Regions from separate parts of the Paraburkholderia sp. EG304 genome, predicted to be linked through region 1. Evidence: predicted binding sites of a transcription regulator. Region 1 holds the regulator's gene; the other holds the start of a gene.
The links. Region 1 encodes FNR, which switches genes on or off when oxygen is low (the NO sensors DNR and NnrR bind a similar motif). Its sites were predicted from a motif close to TTGATNNNNATCAA; they were not measured.
Positions count from the first base shown of each region.

Region 2: the regulator FNR is predicted to act here: its motif matches at 1,666-1,679, upstream of ACLFKU_RS31425 (OmpW/AlkL family protein).

Region 1 covers NZ_JBKGUA010000069.1:11,892-16,101, reverse strand. The annotation lists gene ACLFKU_RS38235 (universal stress protein) at 1-355, shown strand, start outside; gene ACLFKU_RS38230 (universal stress protein) at 406-876, shown strand; gene ACLFKU_RS38225 (PAS domain S-box protein) at 910-2,010, opposite strand; gene fnr (fumarate/nitrate reduction transcriptional regulator Fnr) at 2,133-2,915, opposite strand; gene ACLFKU_RS38215 (response regulator) at 2,932-3,339, opposite strand; gene ACLFKU_RS38210 (universal stress protein) at 3,588-4,049, shown strand; gene ACLFKU_RS38205 (universal stress protein) at 4,134-4,210, opposite strand, start outside.
Region 2 covers NZ_JBKGUA010000037.1:56,503-60,712, reverse strand. The annotation lists gene cyoA (ubiquinol oxidase subunit II) at 1-884, opposite strand, end outside; gene ACLFKU_RS31425 (OmpW/AlkL family protein) at 969-1,613, opposite strand; gene ACLFKU_RS31420 (IS5 family transposase) at 1,922-2,704, shown strand; gene nifK (nitrogenase molybdenum-iron protein subunit beta) at 2,998-4,210, opposite strand, start outside.

The DNA of each region.
Region 1 (4,210 bases):
CGTGTTGCAGCAGCGAATCGATGTATTGCGGCGCGGTGCGGCGATGCTCGAACAGAGCCGGCGCGCGGCGGAAACCGCGTTGCTCGAGTTCAACGACGATTCCGGCGATGCGTCGACCGCGATTCTCGACGAAGCGCAACGCTGGCACGCGGACCTGATCGTGATGGGTTCGCACGGCATGCGCGGCATGCCGCATCCATTGCCGGGACACGTGACGTCGCGCACGCTGCGTGACGCGGCTTGTCCCGTGCTCGTGTGTCCGCGCGATGCGCCGTCGTTGCGGGCGGATGCGGTGCTGCGTGGCCAGTGGCGGGAGCCGCATCCGGGCAGTGCGGGCGGGCCTTTTTATCTGTAGCAGGGGCGCGCCACGCGCGTTGACAAATCCAACCTCAGTGGAGAATCGGCATGTACCAACATATCCTCGTCGCGCTAGACGGCAGCACTTTCTCGAAACGCGCGCTGAAAGAAGCGGTGAATCTCGCCGCGTTGACGAAGGCCGTCGTGCATCCGGTTTATGTAGTCGACAAGACGCCGATCTTTTCCTATGCCGGCTATTACGACCCGCTCGCGCTAGTCGAAGCATTGCGCCAGGACGGCCACTCGGTGCTCGAGGAGGCCGAGCAGGCCTGCGCCGCCGCCGATGTGCGTTGCCGGCCCGCGATGATCGAGTCGGAGAGCCTGTCCGACGACGTCGCCACGATCGTGTTGCGCCACGGCGAGCAGGTCCACGCTGATCTGCTCGTGCTCGGCACGCATGGGCGGCGCGGCGTGCGGCGCCTCGTGATCGGCAGCGTGGCGGAGCGGGTGCTGCGTTTCTCGACCTGTCCGGTGTTGCTGATGCGCGAGCAGATCGGCGAGGAAGCGCCCGAGGAGTAATCCCCGGTAGCGGCGCGCGGCGGCGTGTGAGCACTACACGAGCGCGTCGGCTGGTAGCTGGATCGAGATCCTGAAACCGTGGCCGGGCGAGCTGGTGAACGACACGTTGCCGCGCAACTGCCGCACCCGTTCGCGGATGCCAAGCAGCCCGAATGAAGTTGTTCCCTGCGACTGATCCAGCGCGACACCCACGCCGTCATCGTCGATATCGAGCGATACGGTCGGGCCCGCGCAGATCATGTCGATGCGTACGCGCCTCGCCTTGGCGTGCCGCGCGACGTTCGTCAACGCCTCCTGAACGATGCGAAACAGCGCCGTTGCCGCGAATTCGCCGCATACCGGCTCGGCCGGTTCGAGATGCACGCTCGAGCGCACGTTGTAGCGTTTCGTGAAGTCTTCGGCCAACCAGTCGAGCGCGGCGGCGAGTCCGAGGTCGTCGAGCAGCGGAGGGCGCAGATCGGCGGCGATGCGCCGCAGCGAAGCGGCCATCCAGTCGATCTGCTTTTGCAGCTCATGCGTTTGCGCCGCAAGCGGCTCGGTGTCGGCTTGCTGATTCAGCTTCGCTTCGAGCAGCGCGACGCTCATTTTCAGCGCCGTCAGCCGTTGGCCGAGATCGTCGTGCAGTTCGCGTGCAATACGTTTCTGCTCGTTTTCACGGGCGATCTGCGTGTGCGTGGATACCTGACTCGCGCGTTCGAGTTCCGCGAGACGCATACGCTCGGTCAGATCGCGGGTGACCTTGGCAAAGCCGAGCAGCGCGCCCGACGCATCGTGCACGGCGGAAACGACCACGTTGGCCCAGAAACGCGAACCGTCGCGACGCACACGCCACCCTTCGTCCTCGGCGCGGCCGACGGTTGCGGCGGTTTCCAGTTCGCGAGCGGGCTTGCCGGCCGCGATGTCTTCCGGGGTATAGAACTTCGAGAAATGCTGGCCGACGATTTCTTCGGGCGTGTAGCCCTTGATGCGCTGTGCGCCGGGATTCCAGCTGGTTACGCGGCCGGCGGGGTCGAGCATGAAGATCGCGTAGTCCTGTACCGCTTCGACCAACATGAAATAGCGATCCTCGACGGACACGTCCGACCCGGACGCAACACTGGTGAAGCAGGAAGACTCGCCGCTCGATAGACCCATCGCTCCTCCGGGCGGCCACGCAAGGTCGCGTACCGCAACGCACTGAGTTATATCAGTTCAGGAGCGCCGGTTCCACCCGGCATGTCCCGCGAACGAACGTGAGGCGAGCGCCGCGCCGACGCTCAAACCCGAGCCAGTCGTTCCGGGTCTTCGATGCGGATCGTTTTGCCGTTCGCCTTGACGAGGCGTTCGCGCTGGAACTTCGAGAACATCCGGCTCACCGTTTCGAGCTTCATGCCCAGAAAGCAGCCGATTTCCTCGCGCGTCATGCGCAGATGAAACTCCGCGGCCGAAAAGCCGCGCGCCTTGAAGCGCTTCGACAGATTCAGCAGGAACGTCGCGACGCGCTGCTCGGCGGTCATCGTCCCGAGCAGCATCATCTGGCTCGATTCGCGCACGATCTCGCCGCTCATCATCTGATAGATGTGATGCTGCATCGGTTTGATCTCGCGACAGATCGCCTCTAGCTGCGCGAACGGAATGATGCACACGACGCTATCTTCGAGCGCGATCGCATCGCAATTCTGCTTGCCCTCGCCGATGCCGTCGAGGCCAAGCGAGTCGCCCGCAATCTGGAAGCCGGTCACATGCTCGCGGCCGTCGCGATGCATGACCACGGTTTTGAATGAGCCGGCGCGTATCGCGTAGATGCTTTGAAACTCGTCGCCCGCGCGATACAGCGCGTCGCCGCGTTTGATCGAGCGCGTCGAGCAGATCAACGCGTCGAGCCGGCTCAGTTCGTCCGGCGTCAGCTCGGGCGGCATGCAGATCGCGCGCATCGCGCAGGTGGAGCAGCGCGTGACGGCGTGGCGTGCCGCCGCGGTGCTGGGCGCGACGTGGATCGGTACGACGTGCGAGGTGCGAGGCGCGTCGTGGCGGGGTTCACGGACTGCGGCAACTTGCATGATCGGCTCCTGGCGGTCAGACCCGATGCGCACGGCGCGCATAGGCAATCGCTTCGATGGCGCGGCAGGCGAGCTCGAACTCCGAGGTCTTGTCGAAGAAGAAGTCGGCGCCCGCCGCTTCGCACGCGCGGCGAAACGCCGTCGCGTCATGATTGGTCAGCACGATGCTGACGATGGACGGCCGCGCCCGCGACAGCGCAGCGAGCAGCAGCAGGTCGGTCTTGCCCGAGAAACACGGGTCCAGCACCGCGACATCGGCGCGACTCGCGACGATGTCGTCGAACGCGTGCTCGACGCCCGCGGACTCGCCGGCGATTTCGATGCCGGGAATCAGCGCGATCAGGCAAGCAAGCCGGCGCCGGACCTCGGTCGCATCGTCGACGAGAAAAACTCTCGATAAGGTGGCTGACGGGGGGCTGTCCATACCGACCAGTATTGGCGACCTAACCTTGGAAATATATCGGCGGCGCTTTAAGCGGTGCTAGGAGTTCAGGCAGTGGTTGTAGGAATATTCCTAGTGGCTTGCTGGCGATGCCGTCCAGCGGCGGCGACGCCGAGCGGCGGCCCGTTGACCTGCGTCAAGCCGCGTGGCGGCGCGCGCTTCACACTGTCGGTGCAAACGCGCGACGGCGCCACTTCGGGTCATGCCAGCGCTTTCACAGGGAGTCCGACATGTATGCACGAATTCTGGTTGCACTCGACGACAGTCCCAGCGCGCAGCGCGCCTTCGCCGAGGCGCTGAAGCTCGCGAAGCTGACGGGCGCCACGCTCGAAGCCTGCTGCGTGGTGGGGCACGGCAAGTGGTCGAACAATGCCGACGTGGCTTTCGAGCCGGAGCCGGCGAGCGCGGCGCAAGATTTCGCCAGCCGCGCGCTCGATGGGCCGCGCGAGCTGTTGCGCGAGGCGCAGGTGCCGGGCGGCGTGCGGGTGATCGACGCTTACGCTGAAAACGTGTCGGCGGTACTCGCGCGCGTCGCCGACGAAATCCAGGCCGATCTGATCGTGATGGGCACGCATGGCCGCCATGGCGTGCAGCGCTTTCTGCTCGGCAGCGTCGCGGAGTCGCTGGTACGGGCGACCGACATACCGGTGCTGATCGTGCGGCATGACGAACAAGGCCACCCGCGGCCCTGAAGCGCCGCGCCGCGCAGCAGCCAGTTTCTAGCGGCTCAGGTGAGTCCGCTCAGGTGAGTCCGCTGTCGGCGCTCGCGGGGCTGACTAACCGCGCGTCGCGCTGCTCGCCTGGGCGGGAATCATTAGCACCGGGCAACAGGCGCGGCGCAGCACGCGCTCGG
Region 2 (4,210 bases), on a different contig from region 1:
ACGCACGATGATGCAGTGAAATCCGCGACGTTGCCGTTGTTGTATTTGCCGACGATTTTGTCGAAAAGCCTCCGGTCGACCTTCGAGAAGTACTGCACGGGCGCGTTTGCGTGCGGCTGCGTGACCGTTGCGTACCGATCCATCGTAAGCTGGGTCGATGAAGCTTTTACCGTCTCCACCCACGCATCGAAGCCCCGCTGGCTCGTAGCCACCGTACGGAACTTCATATCGGAGAAGCCTTTGCCGCTGTAATTCGACGAGAAGCCCGTGAAGTCGCCCGCTTCGTCGGCGATCAGGTGTAACCGCGTTTGCATGCCGGCCATCGCGTAGACTTGAGTGCCAAGTTGCGGGATGAAGAAAGAGTTCATCACCGAGTCCGACGTGATGCGAAAATTGACCGGCGTGCTGACAGGCACCGCCAATTCGTTCACTGTAGCGATGCCGAGGTCAGGATAGATAAAGAGCCATCTCCAGTCGACCGCGACGACTTCGACGTTGATGGGCTTCACGTCCGATTCCAGTGGTTTATAAGGGTCGAGCTCATGCGTGGTACGCCACGTAAGGATGGCGAGGAATAGAATGATGGCAGCGGGTATGGCCCAGACCACCACTTCAATCGCCGTTGAGTGAACCCAGGTCGGGACGTAGCGTGCGCTGCGGTTCGACGCGCGGTAGCGCCACGCGAAGGTAAGCGTGAGGATAATAACGGGAACTACGATCAGCAGCATGGCCCATGTGGCCGAGGCGATGAGTGATCTCTCCGCCGCGCCTACGCTACCCTTGGGACTCAGGACGAGAAACTTGGGGCTACACCCAGCAAGAGAAACGAACAGCCAACCACCGATAGGGATTAACCACTCCTTAAAAGCTTTCCTCTCTGTCATGCCCATCTTCTCCCAAGTTAACCACTGTACAAGGAGCGAAGCCAGCCGTTCACTGAACCGTCTGTCGCTTGAGATTCGCAACGTCTAGAACTTCACCCCGACGCCAATACCAATGACCAGCGGATCGAGATGCAAGGCGCCAATTGTCGAGCCGCTAAGCGATGCGTCAGTCTTCATCCATATCTTCTTGATGTCGGCGTTAACGAATAGACTCTTTGATGCCTGCACGTCAATCCCGACCTGCAGCGCAGGACCAAAGCTGTGATTCTTTATAGAGACGGGTACACCTCCCGCATGCAATCCGTTGTTATAAAAGAGCGTGTAGTTGAGTCCGGCACCAACGTACGGTCGAACGCGTCCCGCATGATTAAAATGATATTGCAATAACAATGTCGGTGGCAGCACGTTAACGCCACCAAGGTCGCCGAGATTCGACGTCAGGTGATGACGTGAGGTACCAAGAATCAACTCCACGCCGATGCTGTCCCGTACCATATAAGTGAAATCGACCTCTGGCACCAGCGCGTTGCTTACGCCGACATCGAGCGCGGAAAGCGTGTCAGTGCTGCGAACTTGCGGTTCAATGCTTATCGCGCGGAGGCGTACCAACCAATCACCTGCGTAGTTTCCGACGACTTCACTGTCGGCGGCGTTAGCTGCGTGCGGTACAAATGGTGACATAAGGAGTAGTGCAGCAGCCACATTACGGAGTTGCTTTATCATTGTCATTACCTTTAGCCATTAACCTTCTACACTGTGTCCGAATTCGTGGCCGATAGCGTTGATCGCAATCAACTGATGTTTTACGCAGTGCTTGTGTGCGTTACCGCGTCGCAGGCCATATGAGTTCTTGCACTTCTCCGTCCGCGCTCCGAATTGCGCAATGCGTCCCGAAATGTTTTGCAACCGATCGTGGGATTGCGATATGCCGTGTGGCTCTCCGTAGCACTAAGAAGCCTTAACAATATGATTGCTTTGATCTGTTAACTTCCAACGATTGCTGTTAACCTCGTCATTGTTTCGGTGACGAGGAGGCCATGGCCAAACTACTCGTTGATGCGTTGTGGGCACTCATTGAACCCTTGATGCCCCCACCCAAACCTCGCCGCTCACGGTATCCCGGACGCAAACCACTGGATGACCGGGCCATGCTTACCGGCATCCTGTTCATCTTGCAGACGGGCCTGCGCTGGGACCTGCTGCCCCGCGAGATGGGCTGCGGCAGTGGCATGAGTTGCTGGCGCCGTCTACGAGACTGGCAGGCTGCCGGCGTCTGGGACCGGCTACACGAAGTGGTGCCCGCGAAGCTACGCGAGTCCGACCGGATTGACTGGTCCCGTGTCGTCGTCGACTCCTCCTCGATCCGCGCGGTGGGTGCAGGTCAAAAACGGGACCGAATCCCACCGTCCGCGCGCAACCTGGTTCAAAGCATCCCGCTCGCGGCAATCCTCACCGGCGCCAACCGTCACGATCTCACCCAGCTTCACACGCTGGTTGATGCGATCCCACCCATTGCCGGCAAGCGCGGCCGGCCGCTTTCGAAGCCCCGCATCGTTCAGGGCGATCGGGGCTACGATCACGACAAATACCGCCGTCCGCTGCACGCAGCCGGCATCGCTACCGAAATCGCCCGACGTGGCCACCCTCATGGCAGCGGCCTTGGCAAAACCCGCTGGGTCGTCGAGCGAACCATTTCGTGGCTTCACAACTTCCGGCGACTGCGCATCCGCTTCGAACGCCTTGCCTTCATCCACCAAGCCTTCATCAAACTCCCCTGCTGCATCATCTCTTGGCGAAGGCTGAAGGACTCATTTTGTTAGCGCCTCTAAGTAGCGCTATGAATGGCAAAATGCAGCGCGGAGGAGTCGATCGTCATCTTCTGGTCGACTAACCGCCGACGCTTCGCGAAAGGTCCGGCGCAATCGTCGCGCCGCTCCTAATGTCGATTCTTGCCTTCGCGCTTCGGTCTTGAGGATGCTATTGGAACAGCAACGCAGCCGAAGCCAGCGACGTCGAGCAATTAGGGAGACCCAATATCCATGCTTTCCGGCGGGTTGAACTGCCCCCCCTTTTAGCACTCGACACTGAGCCCAGCCCCGAACGGGTCCACCCCTCACCGGATGATGTCATAGCTGTAATCGGTCTTCGAGATGTCAATCGTGCTTGCATCGAGTGTCTCGAAGAATTCATCCAGCAGCGCTAACAGAACGCGTAATGCCCCCGCATACCCCCACGTCGGATAGCGGTGGTAATGGTGGCGGTCGAAAATCGGAAACACGAGTCGGACGAGCGGCGTACCAGTGTCGCGCTCCAAGTACTTTCCGTGTGTATTGCCGATCAGGAAATCCACTGGTTCCGTAAATAGCAGCGAGCGCAAGTGCCATAGATCGCGCTTTGGATAGACCTTGCATCCTTCACCATATGGCGACGCGTCCAGCAATGCCCTAACCTTTTCCGCCCACCCCTCGTTACCGTTCGTCGAGAGCACGTGCACCGGCTCCGCGCCCAACTCAAGCAGGAAGTTCGTGTAACCGAGCATCTGATCTGGATCGCCATAGAGCGCATACCGCTTGCCGTGCAGACTCGCCTGACTGTCTGCCATCGCATCAACTAGTTGCCCACGCTCCCTTTCAAGTTCAGCCGGGATTGGTCTTCCCGTCACGCGCGAAATCTCCATGAGGAAATGATCTGTACCTGAAACGCCGACAGGCGCATTCAGTGACACGACTTCGTGGCCATGATCGGCGAGGAACTTGCTGGTCTTTTCACAGCAATACTCCTGAAAGACGAACGTTGCCTTGGCGTTCAGCGCACGTTCGACCTCCTCTTTCGTAGTCCCGCCCTCGTACATCCGAAATTCGCCATCAGTCGGCGTGTTCCAAGTTCCCGATGGATCGCAAATAATATTCACGCTTACGCCAAATAAATCGAAGATACGCCGAATCTCCTTCATGTTTCCGACCACGAAGCCGTCGAACCCTCCGATAAAGTTCACGCTCTCGTCAGGAACTCGCAAAAGTGGTGCAGTAGTGCCCGCCTTGCCGTCCCAAAAGTACTTCAGGATGCCCAGGAGCGCATTGTCGTAGCCGGTCACGTGGCTGCCGACAAACGCGGGCGTATGCGCGAACGGCACGTCGTAATCTTGTGGCACGCTGCCCTTCTGCTTGCTATTCTTGATGAACGCGTCGAGGTCGTCGCCAATCACCTCCGCCATGCAGGTCGTGGATACGGCGATCATGTCGGGCTTGTAGAGATTGTATGCATTCGCGAGACCGTCGATCATGTTGTTCAGACCACCGAACACGGCCGCATCCTCTGTCATGGAC